One region of the Lysinibacillus sp. A4 genome, then DNA from elsewhere that is predicted to be linked to it. Evidence: riboswitches for the same ligand, from Rfam matches in the RefSeq annotation. Region 1 holds a riboswitch; each other region holds the start of a gene.

Region 1 (4,840 bases):
ACCAGAATTGAAGGTAGAGGTTATTTCTATTATTTTGAACTAAGCTCTTCTTCTGTTACCCATTTATGATTTGTTACAGCTTCACCACTTGTAGTGGAAGTATAATCAACCATATATACAGTTGTTTGCACAGCCTCGTCAATAAGGACAGTCGCATTTTCCATACCTTCCATATGTGTTGCGTCCGTTTTTACTTCTGTTCCAGGTGCCAGTGGTGCTTCTTGTGGGTCAATTAATTCTTCATGAATTATCCACTTATGCTTTTCTATTCGCTTTCCACCAGATGTAGGCTCATAGGAAATAACATAGGCAGTTGTACGATAGGCTCCTACTATTGTTGCTTCGGCTCCTTTCATACCTTCCATATGTCCATCTGTAATAATGGCTGTGCCCCCTACAGGAAATTTCGGGTTTTCAGCATTTTTTAACGTTACTGGTACATGGCCAGAACTTGAATGGTTCATTGTAGAATGATCCATTTTTTCAGCAGTTTCATTAGAAGTGGACGCAGGTTTTGTTTGCTCCTCTGTACAAGCCGTTAAACTAATTAGAGTGACCACTGATAATAGTCCGACTGACCATCTTTTATTGAATTTCATATGATATCCTCCTCATTATTTGCTCTTAAGGTAGCAAATAAATGTGCAGAAACGATGGATATGACCTATGAAAAATATCTAGCACAAGTAGGGGGAGATATACTATTGAATGGGCATAATCTTCAATGTTTTTTGTAATCTATAGGCGAAGATACCAGCAAAAATAGCTAAAATAATATCTTTTGGTAGTGGAGGAATCATCCAAAGCCAAGCGAGCTTATATGAAAAATTCTCTGGCGCACTTGCCCAAAGCTTATAGGCAAAAAACATCCAATTTGTTCCTATCAAATAATTTATAGCCGTTGCTACCAAAGCAGCTACGATAAAACTTTTCTTTGTCCCGCTTCGTTCTACGATCAATCCTGCAACAAATGCAGCTAATATAAATGTAATAATAAACCCAAAGGTAGGGCTTAAAATTTGGCCAATTCCACCACCGAAACGAGCAAAGACAGGGGCTCCTGCCAATCCTACGCACATATAAATTGTGCAGGCGAGCGCACCTTTTCTACTACCAAGAATAAGCCCTGCTAAAATTGCAAAGAAGGTTTGAAGCGTAATGGGTACACCACCAACTACCATAAAAGGTGCAAAGGAAGTGATATTAGCACCCACCATCATTAGCGTTGAAAATAACCCAATGTAGGTAATGTCAACAGTTCTTAACTTATGGTGACTATGTTGTGTAACAGTTGCCATGAATTTCACCTCGCTTTATAAGTTATTACTGCTAGTGTAAAAAACGAATGTATTTGTGTCAACTTTATTGTTTATTTAAGTTAACTCAATTGCTGAATTAAATTGAAGTAGACTATCTATCTATAAAAATGTATGATAGAACCGTCACCATTTTATAACTTCAAATACTATTGGTGTGACATTTTTAAATGTCACTTAAAAGGGAAGTCGGTGGAAGTCCGACGCTGTCCCGCAACTGTAACGAGGAATCCTATAATATGATTTGCCACTGTTTAAGAATGGGAAGGCAATTATAGGATAGTGAATCGAAGCCAGGAGACCTGCCATTTAGTAATACCTGTAATGCCCACGAGGATGCAAGCAATACGGACAATAGCTGGATATTTTTCTGACTTTGTTTAATCTAGGGTATTTCTATGCGCATTTTCGCATGGGATACCTTTTTTTATTGCTTCATTCATCAATATATTCAGTAGGAGTTTAAAACAGATGAATAAAAAATTTATGTTATTTTCCTTCGTACTTTTCATGGTATTAATTGTTTCAATGACCTTTGCTGTAATGGTTGGCTCAGTTTCAGTTACACCGCTATATGTATGGAAAGTTATTCTTTCTAAAATTCCTTTTATACAAAATTCGATCGAGCAAGATTGGAGTCGCTCTCAGGAAATCATCATCTGGCAAATAAGAGCACCTCGTGTTTTGCTAGCAGCGATAGTAGGAGCGGGGTTAGCTATTGCAGGGGCAGCCATTCAGGCACTAGTACGTAATTCTATTGCAGACCCGTATATTCTAGGGATTTCTTCAGGGGCAGCTGTCGGCGCTACTTCTGTGATTATTTTAGGAGCCTTTTCATTTTTAGGTATTTACGCTCTTTCAGTATCCGCATTCCTTGGTTCATTACTTGCCATTGCACTTGTCTTTTTCTTATCACGTGTTGGGGGACGTGTCTCTATTTTCCGCTTGCTATTGGCAGGCATGGCTGTGTCCTTTATCTTAACGGCTATCTCTAACTTTATTTTAATGATGTCAAAGCAAGAAGGGGCCTTAAAGGCTGTTATGTTTTGGATGCTAGGTAGTTTAGCTGGAGCCAAATGGAATAATATTGTGATTCCAGCTTTCGTATTCTTTATTGTATTTGGGCTACTGTGGCTACACTATCGCAATTTAAATTTATTATTACTAGGAGAAGAGGCGGCAGTGACATTAGGCGTTAATCTTCAGCAATTCCGTATTCAGTTAATACTACTAGTATCTCTATTAACAGGTGTGCTTGTCGCAGTTAGTGGTTCTATAGGATTTGTGGGATTAATTATTCCCCATATTGTGCGTTTAATTGTGGGCTCAAACTATAAATACGTAATACCTATCAGTGCTTTAATAGGTGGAATATTCTTAGTGTGGGCAGATGCCTTTGCTCGAATTATTATTGCTCCTCAGGAAATGCCAATTGGTATTATTACAGCTTTTTGTGGAGGACCATTTTTCATTTGGCTTCTCCGTCGTAACAACTATTCTTTCGGTGAAGGAGATTAACTTCCATGACATTAGAAGCGAAACAAGTATCATTCTCCATTTACGATCAGCGTATACTGCATGATGTAAGCATTCAAATAAAAGAAAAGCAATTTGTTGGATTAATTGGTCCTAATGGGAGCGGAAAATCAACATTGTTAAAAAATATGTATCGTCTCCTAAAACCTGAAAGTGGATCGGTAGTATTAAATGAGCAAGATATATTAAAGCAATCAAGTAAAGCAATTGCGAAAAATTTGGCTGTTGTAAGCCAAGAGACACCCGTATTATTTGATTTCACTGTGCATGATTTAGTCAGTATGGGAAGAACCCCACATAAAAAGCTGTTAGAGCTTGATCAAGAGAAAGATTTTCAAATTGTTAAAGAGGCTCTTAAGCAAACGGGCATATCGCATTTAGAGAAACGAAGCTTTAGTTCGCTTTCTGGTGGCGAGAAAAAGCGTGTCATGGTTGCAAGGGCACTCGCTCAACAAGCACAGATATTAATATTAGATGAGCCGACGAATCATTTAGATATTCAACATCAACTTCAACTTATGGATTTAATTCAGACTTTGCATTTAACCGTAGTAGCAGCTTTACATGATTTGAATATTGCTGCTATGTATTGCGATCAAATTTACGTTTTACAGCAAGGGCGAATAGTTTGTCATGGTACACCAGAGGAAGTACTTACGCCAACAGTGCTGCAAGATGTATTTGGTGTTTTTGCGGATATTCAAATCCATCCAATGACAGGGAAGCCGTATCTTACATATGTTCCTGAACAGTTCACGAAGGGGGTTAGCCAAATATAGAAAAGTGTCATCTTCTATTAGATACATAAAACATCCTTTAAGGAGTGACTGTATGCAAATAGCCTTTACGAAAATGCATGGTATTGGCAACAGCTATATCTATCTTGATCTTTTCCAACATGATTACAAGGAAGATATCTTTTGTGTATTGGCTCAAAAAATGGCCAATGTCCATACTGGTATTGGCTCAGATGGATTGATTATTATCCAACCCTCTAAAATTGCTGACTGTGGTATGCGTGTATTTAATAAAGATGGATCTGAGGGGACAAATTGTGGTAACGGTCTTCGCTGTGTTGCTAAGTATATTTTTGAACGTCATATTGTACGACAAGAGCTAATTACGATTGAAACGAAATCCAGGATTATGCTGGCACAGGTAGTGGTGCAAGACAATCGTGTAATAGAAGTGATTGTCGATATGGGCAAACCTCTCTTATTGCGCAAAGACATTCCGATGTTAGGAAACCCAAATGAGCTTGTCATCAATGAGATATTTCCTTTACCCCAACAGTCTCTTATGGTAACTGCTTTGTTTTTGGGCAATCCGAATACTGTAGTTTTTGTGAATGCGATCGAGCAAGCACCATTAAGAACATTAGGCGGTATTATAGCAAACGATATGAGATTTCCTTATCGCTGCAATGTTGAGTTTGTAGAGGTTGTTCATGAGAAGGCATTAAAATGCTGCGTTTGGGAACGAGGTTCGGGTATAACAGAGGCATGTGGGACAGGTGCTTGTGCAGCGGTAGTGGCTGCTATATTAAATGGTTTTTGTCAGAAGGGGGAAGAAATAGTAGTCCAACTTAGTGGCGGTGACTTAGCCATACGATGGGCTGACAATGACCATATCTGGATGCGTGGTCCTGCAGCATTTATTGCAGATGGTATTTATGAATTTTTATCTTAATTACTCCCATCCTTCTTCGTCATGCCATTTTAAATAAATGAATACAGGACGCCTCCGATTTAAGGGTGGCGTCCTATATTGTAAAGCCATTAAGATACTGCTTTTAAGCCTGCTACACCTATGATAATTGCTATGATACTGATAATACGTGATAGATTTTTGGATTCGCCAAAGAAAATGATATTTACGAGTACAGCTCCAACAGTACCAATTCCTACCCAAACAACATAGGCAATACTTAACTGCAAATAGTTGAAGGATGTATATAAAAGGGCAAAGGACACACCAAAACCACCAAT
Region 2 (4,840 bases), on a different contig from region 1:
GAGCAGGCACAAAATGTCCTACTTGAACCCTATTATCGCTTTAAAATGAAAGCTTCAAATGACTTTATCGGTCGTATGATGACTGATATTCAGCAAGCAGCAGGCACGTTCGATGACCCGATTTTATCCGAAACGGATGTTATCCTAACAGGTCGTGCACCTGTTGCCACTTTAATGAGCTACAGTACAACCTTTGCCGCCTATACAAATGGGAAAGGTGCACTCACACTCCAATTTGATGGCTATGATGTGTGCCATAATACAGAGGATGTGATTGCACAGATTGGCTATGATAAAAATGCCGATCTTGAGTATAGTTCCTCTAGTATCTTTTGTGCAAAGGGCAAAGGATATTCGGTTCCATGGCAAGAAGCACAGGCAGCCATGCATTGCCTGTAGGATGGGATGAGCCTGCTCGCTTCGGGTATTTCCGCGGGTATTTCTTTCTTGGGCATAAATATATCTCTACCCTGCCATAAGATATTACAAGCCCTCCAAAAAATGGAGGGCTTGTTTTTATAGTGCACTGACAGCTTTCTTTGTTGGATTGTCCAACAAATATGCGGGTTCAACTATTACATAGTCATGCTTGTTCGTAAAATCAATTAGTACCTTACCAGGTTGACTTTTTAATAGTTGTAGATGATCAATTAATTGCAGTAAAAGCTCGTGACCGTTGCCACGTGGATGCCAGTTGAAATGATAATCATTTAACGCTTGCACCGCTTCAATAAATTGGGCATATTCCTGCTGCACAAATGCAATGAGTTTGTCATGATGAGATGCTAAATCATATAAATATGTTTCGTAAAAGCGCATGACAATCGAGCATAATAAGTCATTGACACGAGCGGCACTTAAAACAGGCTTTGGCTCCAATGATAGACGGTCGAGGTTGGGCTTTGCGCGTGTAGAATCAATGCGCGTAATTAAGTGATACGCTTCTCCGTTGACCTCATAGACAATCGGATTGGTCGGCATGTACATCATAAAACTATTCGTCTTTGTTTTTAGTTCATCTGCTATGGCTGCTTTCGCTAAAAGATGACCGTCCACATCCCCATTTTGTATCCAAATAATTTCTTTATTATATAAGATTTGCTCAAAGAAGCGATCATTACGAATCAGCTTCGTTGCTAATAATTGATCGATCAGAGACTCGACCACCATTCTTGTTTTCGCTTTCTTGGCAACTTCTGTGCGTGGTTGCTTACAAATGTTCAGATCTTCATAAGGCGTTTCCAACGTTGTCGTTACATGAATATTTGTCATACGTGCATCCCCTTTGCGTACATATTTTCAAAACAAAAAGGACTCCCTACTTTTGAGGAAATCCTTCATTTTATCTTCTTTCATCATACAATGCCAAACAAACCCTAAGTATGTGTGAACGAGTTCGATTGTGAACCCTTTCATTTACTATGGGCGTTTGACGTACTGTGACGAACAGAGCATTCTGTTTTGTCAACATGCCACCTCCTATTCCTCGTAGGTTTATGGTGTGTACTCGTAACAGGCAGGTATCCTGACTCATGATCATCGCTTCTTTTCTCCTTCCCGTCCAAAGACAGTGGATACTGAAAAGTCGCTCACATTTACAGTTGCGGGACAGTGTCGGATTCGCACCGACTTCCCTTTTAAGCAAATTGCACGCAATTTACACCTATTACTACACGCTATTCAGTTGTCATAGGAATGAGTATATGCACATTCCTATTAGATTACTAAAATCAATTGTAAAGTAGTGTTTTTCTAAAGTCAAATATCACAATATTTTCCAAACTACTAATCATCCTTGCTTTTCGTGCCTGATTGTTTTCTGAAAATTATGGGAGGATATAAAAACGGTGAACTCAGTATTTTTAATCTTTCAATGACTCTATAATAAAAGATAGTGCGCACTACTAATAGTGAAAGGATGAAAGATATGAAAGCAAGTCAACAATTAGTGACGAGTAATTTAGAGGAAAAAATGAAACTATTTACTCAAGCTGTTTCTGGACAAATTATAGAGGAAGCTCATTTTGTCATAGCCAATACAAATATTCCAACTGATACATTTAATTTGCTAGTAGTGAAATCGCCTATGATTCATAAGGAAAATCATCTTAAACAAAGGATTAATCATTTCATTGTTAATAAACTTCCTTTCAACACGTGGGTGGATGCCAACTATCTAAGCGATGATTGGCTACAGCTGATAAAAGACTGCAATTTACAGGAAGCTGAACGAAATATGATGATGAAGCTTGACCATACACTTCACACAGGTCCACGAATTTCCAATCATCTTACCATCACAGAAGTAAGCAACAAGGAAGAGCTTCTACAATATAAGGAAGTTTTTCTAAGTTTATTTGGAGAAACAGCAGAAAGAGAAGCATTAGAAACTTATTTTCATAAATTCTCACAGGAAAAGTTAGCATCAAATGCTCGAATGTTTATTGGCTGTTTAAAGGAAATACCTATCGCTACGGGATTATTAATAGACAGTAAACATAGCTATGGGATTTATGATATGATGACAAAAGATGCGTATAGGGGCAAGGGGTATGGCAGTGAGATGTTTCAATTCCTACTCAGTCAAACAATTGATAAGCGAAAGCCCGTAGTCTTACAGGCATCAGAGGATGGAAAGAATATATACAAACGCTTCGGGTTTAAAGAAGTTGGAGAAATGATTGTCTTTGAATAAGACTTCGGCAAGGCGTTCTTATTTACGCTTATCAGTATTTTCGAGCCTACCGTAATCATGAAGCCGACTTAAAATCCCTTACGCCGTCCTCTTCTGGCACGACAAAAAAGCCTCGCATATTTGCGGGCTTTTGGTTGTGCACATGTACTATTAGCACCTTCATTACGTCCCCAACACATACTGTGCTAAGACGCTTTGCACCTTATAAATATTTGTCGCCTTATTGAAGTTTTTTTGAATCGGTAATGAACTGCCAGACACCCATATTTTGAGCTCTGCATCTAAATCAAATGTTCCAGCTGTTTCTACTGAAAAATGCACGATATTTTTATAGGGAATAGAATGATACTCCGTTTTCTTGCCAGTCACTCCTTGCTTATCGATGAGGATCAATCGTTTATTGGTAAAAATAAACGTGTCTCTAATAATTCTATAGGCGTTCTTGACTGTCTCATTTGGAATTAATAAATCATGGACCTCCTCCTGTAGTTTTTCTAAATTCACCTCACTTGCATTGCCGATCAATCCATCAAATAAGCCCACTATCTGTCCCCTTTCGCTCTCGTTTATTTAATGTATTACAAAGAAGTGAGGGCTACGACAGGAAATGGTGGTATTATTTTGCCTATTGAGGGGGTGAGTGGTTGCGAATAATGATAGTTGCTTTAGTGTCTCTACTAGCCGTTGTTTTACTAGGATGTAATGAAAAACCAGATGATGATTTAGCTAAGGTCAGCATTTCTAATCGTGCTGAATTTGGCAAGATAAACCGTGATTTTAGTAAAAAATATCAGGATGAAGAATTACTTACACTATTCCAACAAGCCATTGCAACAGCTGTCAAAAACGAGGGTACCGTCAATATGGCTTCACCAGAACATAATGTACAAATAGTGGACAAGGCAGGAAACAAATATGGCTAGCATCTTTGGTTAGGTGATAAAGGTCAAAACAGTAGTTTGATGCATGTCTAGGATACGCATACGATCTACACACTATCTGAGGAGTTCACTGGGAAACTAATTGCGCTGGTTCGACCATAAAAACACTTTCCATGTATTCTAGGAAAGTGTTTTTATGGTCAATTAGTGCCATTGTGCGGCTTTTCGTAGTATTGATGAAAAGGCTTATTTAGGGCTTAAAAACCTAGCAACATACCTTTTCATTGCCTAAACCTGAAACTGGTTAGTTAACTTTTGTAAGTTATCCGCTTGGACACTTAAATCCTGTGTGACATGATTAACTGCTTGCATTGAGGCTGTTTGCTCATCCATTGAATGTAAAACAGCTTCTGTATAATTCGATAGCTTGCCCATGCCAGCTGCGATGGTTGTCACAGTGGATGCCACTTCATTGGCGCTACTTGAAAGCTGCTCAGCTGTCGTCGAAATATCCTCCAGCTGACTTGTCATCTGACTAACATGCTGTGAAATTGTGCCAAATGATTTTGTCGCTTCGTCAATGACAAACACTCCTTGTTGAACATTTTTCAAATCATCTTCTACTGATGAGGCTACTTGTTTTGTATCACTTTCTATTCCTACAACTAAATCCACAATTTGCGTAGCAGAGTGCTTTGATTGTTCTGCTAATTGACGCACTTCTTCAGCTACAACGGCGAAGCCTTTACCATGCTCCCCAGCGCGTGCTGCTTCTATGGCCGCATTTAATGCTAGTAGATTTGTTTGATCTGTAATGGTAGTAATCATATCTGTCATTGATTTAATATCTGACATTTTAAGGGATAATTGCTGCATCAATCCACTTGTTTTTTCTGTTGAAGAGGAAATAAATTGCATTTGCTCTTTTGCCACATGTAAAATATTTGCACCATTTCCTGCTATCTCGCTAGCATCTTTCGCATGCACAAACACATCTTGTGTGGCTACTGTAATTCGCTCAATGCCATCAACGGTTTCTTGCATAGATTTAGCACTATCATTAGCCGATTGTGCTGCTTGCTTCAAGCCCTCTGACGTCTTCTCCATTTGTTGATCTACTTCTTCCACAGCAAGTGTAATTTCATTCGTACTCGCAGATAATTCTTCGATGCTTGCTGATAAATCTGTAGAGCTGTGCGCAATTTTTTGTGTCATTGTTCGTAATTGTTCCTGCATCTCTAAAAAGGATTGTGCTAGTTGAGAA
Region 3 (4,840 bases), on a different contig from region 1:
CGGTCTCAAAGCGACTGCCGTTATAAAGGCGAATTTCGGTCACTTTTTCTGTTACTTCGTCAAATGAAAATTCATCTCGTACATGCAACGAGCCCTTGGTTGCCTTCATAAAGGTTAAACGCTGGTGCCCATCATGACGAATCTTAAAAACCTCACCCTCAAACGGGGCATCCTTGTCAAAATGGGAAGCCGTTAACAGCGGGAGCTGGTCAAGAAATTCCTGAATGCCCTCATCCTTTAAGGCCGAGCCAGCAAAGCAAGGGAAGGCACCTTCATTTTTAATCATTTCCTTTAATTGAGCAAGACACTGTTCATGCTCCAATGACTCATTTAGAAAGGCATCAAGCAATTTTTCGTCGCGCTCCGCCAGCCATTCCATAATATTATTTGATACATAGTCTGCTCGCAGTGGCTCATCGATGAACAATACATGCTGAGAGCAATCTTTGCGAAGCTGTCTGATGACAGCCTTCATATTGGCACCCTCACGATCCATTTTGTTGATAAAGAAGAAGGTAGGGACATGGTATTGACGTAAAAGTTGCCACACTGTTTCTGTATGGCCCTGTATCCCTTCGACAGCGCTAATGATAATAATGGCATAATCCATCACACGAATGGCACGCTCCATCTCAGGGGAGAAATCGACATGCCCTGGCGTATCAATCAATGTGTATGTATCATCGCCAATATTCATGCGCCCTTGCTCGGCAAATATCGTAATGCCTCGTCTGCGCTCTAGCTCATGATGATCAAGAAAGGTATCCTGATGATCAACACGCCCCCGTGCTTGAATACTATTTGTATGAAAAAGTACTTGCTCAGAGAAGGTCGTTTTTCCTGCATCCACGTGCGCAAGTACACCGATCGTTTTGTACATAAGAAATCCTCGTTTCTATAGAATGCTATCTTTTTATTGTAACAGAATACTAGCTTCTATATTTCTTGTAAAATAGTTCGTCTTTATGTCAAAATAGTGCTAATATAATGATGATTATACTTTTAGTGTCATACTACTGATTGCGCGATAAATTTTCTTCTGCTAGTCTATCAATAGTATTGACCATTATAGAACGTATTGGTGCAAATGGCATTTGTCATTTGCTTAAAAGGGAAATCGGTGCAATTCCGATGCTGTCCCGCAACTGTAAATGGGGAGTCTATACAGCATGCCACTGTAGTGAAACTATGGGAAGGCGTATAGATGATGAACCTAAGCCAGGATACCTGCCAGTATGTATTTTTTGACTAAGAACCACGAGGATGGGGATAGTGATGAAGGTAATGATACCGTTATTTCACTATGCTACTCTCTTGGCGACAAGAGGGTTTTTTTATGCCCTTCCAACTACCTTAGTAGTAAAGAAGTCTCTGATTTCTTTCTATATTTTAACAGCAAAGGAGAAAAGGACATGAAGAAATGGAAAAGTATATGGCTGATGATGATCATTGCCTTGGTCGCTGTTTTAGGGGCTTGTAACGCAAAGGACAAAACGGAATCAGCTGCACAAGGTGAAAAGGTTGAGCCATCTGAGGCGGCAGCAGAAGTAACCATTGAAAATAATGACACAACGCAAACATATACGGAAGCACCAACAAAAGCGATTAGCTTAAATCAGCATGTGACAGAAATCATGCTAGCACTTGGTTTAGAGGATTCTATGGTAGGGACAGCTTACTTAGATGATAAAATCTATGAACCACTGCAAGAGGCATACGATAAAGTCCCTGTTCTTTCCGATCAATACCCAACGAAGGAGCAAGTCATTGATGCCGAGGCAGATTTCCTATATGCAGGCTGGAAAAGTGGCTTTGGCGAAAAGGGTGTAGGCACACCAGAAGAGCTTGAAGAATTAGGCATCCATACGTATTTACATACGGCTTCCAACATGACAAAGCCAACAATAGAGGATATTTTCACTGATATTCGCAATATCGCGAAGATTTTCCGTATTGAGGATCGTGGCGAAGCTTTAATTGAGCAAATGACGAAAGATGTAGAGGCAGTACAAGCTAAATTACCAAAAGATAGCGAAAAATTACGTGTTCTTGTGTTTGATAGCGGTGAAAAGGATGTATTTACAGCTGGTCAAAACTTTATGAATGAGCTTGTGACAATCGCGGGTGGACAAAATATCTTTGGTGATGTGGAATCAGGCTGGACAACTGTGTCGAAGGAAGATGCAGTAGACCGCAACCCAGAGGTAGTTGTCGTGATTGATTACGGTGAAACAACGGCAGACCAAAAGATCCAATTCTTAAAAAATGATCCAGCCTTAAAGGAGATGGAAGCGGTCAAAAATGAGCGCTTTGTCATCCTGCCACTTTCAGCAGCGTCTGAAGGGGTTCGTGCGGCAGAGGCCATTGAAATTTTAGCAAAGGGCTTCTATCCTGAAAACTTTTAATCCATTCGAGCTAGCGTTTTGCTAGCTCCTTTTTTATAAGGAGCGATAAAAATGAACGCATTTCAAAAAAATGTACCAGATCTAACATTTGAAACACTGAACCGTCATGGTGAGTTTACCCGTCTAGCCGTTAGCCCTGGCATTATTAATAAGCATTATACTCCTGCACAATTCCAAAAAATAGCCGAAATTGCTGGCGAAAAGGGGGCGATAAAATATTCTGCTTCCTATAGTATACTCGTATCCATACCAACGTGCGATGCCACGGAAGCGGTACAAGCCTTACAGGAAGCAGGTCTTTATGTTGCTCCCTCTGGTTCAATCATAGCCATGAAGGCCTGTGATTTTTGTGATGGGGAGAAAATGGAGGCTGCTCCGATAACCGAACAGCTCTATCATGCCATAGAGGGGATGAAGGTACCTGCAAGAGTGCGTGTCAATATTAATGGATGTGCATCAGCTTGCTACAATGCAGTCTATGATGATATTGGACTCGTTTACCAACAAGAAAGCTTTGATGTCTATTTAGGGGCAGTACCGATGGGAGCAAAGGCACAGGCTGGCACGTTATTCGCTAAGAGGGTAGACGTCACACAAATTGAAGATTTTTTACTGCACCTGATAAACCTTTATAAGGAGCATGCTCGCCCAAATGAGCCCTTTTATAAATTTTATCGCAGAACAAAGTCAGCAGAATATTGGGAACTAGTAAAAAATTCAATTAAATAGAGGGATATTACTTAGGGTGTCGAAGTATTGTAGTAAGGCACAGAAAATTACAATACAAAGGAGCAAGAACATGACATCGAAACAAGGGATCCAACCAGAAGATCTTTATCACTTAAAATCAGTAGCAGATCCACAGCTTTCACCAGATGGGACAGAGGTAGTTTATGTAGAGACTCGTATGGACGAGAAGAAAAATGACTATATATCGAATTTGTTTTACATAAACTTGAAGGACAAAACACCACAGCAATGGACATTTGGTGAAGATAGAACGAGTTCCCCTGTTTGGTCACCAGATGGCAGTCAAATTGCATTTTTGTCAACGAGAACAGGTAAGTCGCAAATTTATGTTCTTTCGAAAGCAGGTGGAGAGGCAAAACAGGTGACACATTGTAAAAATGGAGCGACCTCCCCTGTCTGGTCACCATGTGGCAAGAAAATTGCTTTTTCAGTCGTGCTAGGGAAAGATGAAACCATCCTAGATAAAGCGGAGGATGAGAAGAAAAAGGATAAAGAACTAAAGCCACTAGAAATCGAGAAAATGAAACACAAATCGGATGCTGGTGGATTTATTGATATGGAGCAGTTTACCCATATTGCCATTGTCAATGTGGCATCAGGAGAGCTAGAACAAGTGACAGAAGGCAAAGAGTACTGCCATCTAGGTACTTGGTCGCCAGATGGCAAATACCTTACGTACTTAGCAAATAAAGCGGAGGATTTAGATTTCTCATTTAATGTGGATATCTATTTATTGGAGTTAGAAACGAAACAGAGTCACAAGCTAACAGAAGGTTCGGGTGCTTATTACCAAACGGCTTGGTCTCCGAATAGTCGCTATCTTTCTTTTGTAGGTGGAGAACGTGAATTTGAAAATGCCACACAAGCAAAGCTTTGGATGTATGACATGGAGCAAAAACTACTAAACTGTGTAACAAGTGAATTTGATGCGCCTGTTGGTGATTATGTCATCGGTGATTTCCTGCAAGGTGTAGCGTCACCACGAGTGCAATGGATGAATGATAATCATAGCTTCTACTTCCAAGTCACAGATCACGGCAATGCGGCGATTTATTACGGAAATGTAGATGGCGAAATTTACCCAGCTATCCATGATGATCAATATGTCTATGGCTTCTCACTTGATGCGCAAAACGATCAGGCTATTGCGGCTATTAGCACAACGACCAATCCAGGCGATCTGTTTTATGTGAACCTAAAAACGGGTGACAAAGAACAGTTGACGTCCATTAATGAAGATTTTTTAAAAACCAAAACATTAGCTGTTCCAGAGAGTATCGAATTTGAAGGTGCTGAAGGCTGGAAGGTCAACGGCTGGATTATGAAGCCAGTTGGCTATGAAGCAGGGAAGAAGTATCCTCTCATTCTTGAAATCCATGGTGGTCCGCATGCAATGTATGGCAATACCTACTTTAATGAATTCCAAATCCTTGCTGCACAAGGCTTTGCAGTGCTTTATACGAATCCGCGTGGTAGTCATGGCTATGGCCAAAAATTTGTGGATGCAGTACGTGGCGATTATGGTGGGAATGATTATGCGGACTTAATGGCAGCGGTAGACTACGCTCTGGAGCACTATGATTTTATTGATCAAGATCGTCTAGGTGTAACTGGTGGAAGCTACGGTGGTTTTATGACCAACTGGATTGTGGGCCATACAAATCGCTTTAAAGCAGCTGTGACGC

The links. A riboswitch is a leader RNA that binds a small molecule or an ion and turns the genes downstream of it on or off. The one in region 1 is predicted to bind cobalamin.
Region 2: it holds a riboswitch for cobalamin, as region 1 does, so the genes downstream of both, NY607_RS00175 (hypothetical protein) here and NY607_RS22525 (FecCD family ABC transporter permease) in region 1, are expected to answer to the same signal.
Region 3: it holds a riboswitch for cobalamin, as region 1 does, so the genes downstream of both, NY607_RS00165 (ABC transporter substrate-binding protein) here and NY607_RS22525 (FecCD family ABC transporter permease) in region 1, are expected to answer to the same signal.

What each region holds. Positions count from the first base shown of each region.
Region 1 covers NZ_JANWTB010000016.1:42,684-47,523, forward strand. The annotation lists gene NY607_RS22515 (YdhK family protein) at 30-599, opposite strand; gene NY607_RS22520 (biotin transporter BioY) at 702-1,298, opposite strand; cobalamin riboswitch at 1,453-1,640, shown strand; gene NY607_RS22525 (FecCD family ABC transporter permease) at 1,788-2,834, shown strand; gene NY607_RS22530 (heme ABC transporter ATP-binding protein) at 2,840-3,631, shown strand; gene dapF (diaminopimelate epimerase) at 3,684-4,541, shown strand; gene NY607_RS22540 (DMT family transporter) at 4,631-4,840, opposite strand, start outside.
Region 2 covers NZ_JANWTB010000001.1:30,557-35,396, forward strand. The annotation lists gene NY607_RS00170 (elongation factor G) at 1-399, shown strand, start outside; gene NY607_RS00175 (hypothetical protein) at 517-1,272, opposite strand; cobalamin riboswitch at 1,499-1,682, opposite strand; gene NY607_RS00180 (GNAT family N-acetyltransferase) at 1,928-2,695, shown strand; gene NY607_RS00185 (PH domain-containing protein) at 2,858-3,238, opposite strand; gene NY607_RS00190 (hypothetical protein) at 3,340-3,618, shown strand; gene NY607_RS00195 (methyl-accepting chemotaxis protein) at 3,865-4,840, opposite strand, start outside.
Region 3 covers NZ_JANWTB010000001.1:25,058-29,897, reverse strand. The annotation lists gene NY607_RS00170 (elongation factor G) at 1-880, opposite strand, end outside; cobalamin riboswitch at 1,063-1,249, shown strand; gene NY607_RS00165 (ABC transporter substrate-binding protein) at 1,413-2,405, shown strand; gene NY607_RS00160 (precorrin-3B methylase) at 2,457-3,134, shown strand; gene NY607_RS00155 (S9 family peptidase) at 3,205-4,840, shown strand, end outside.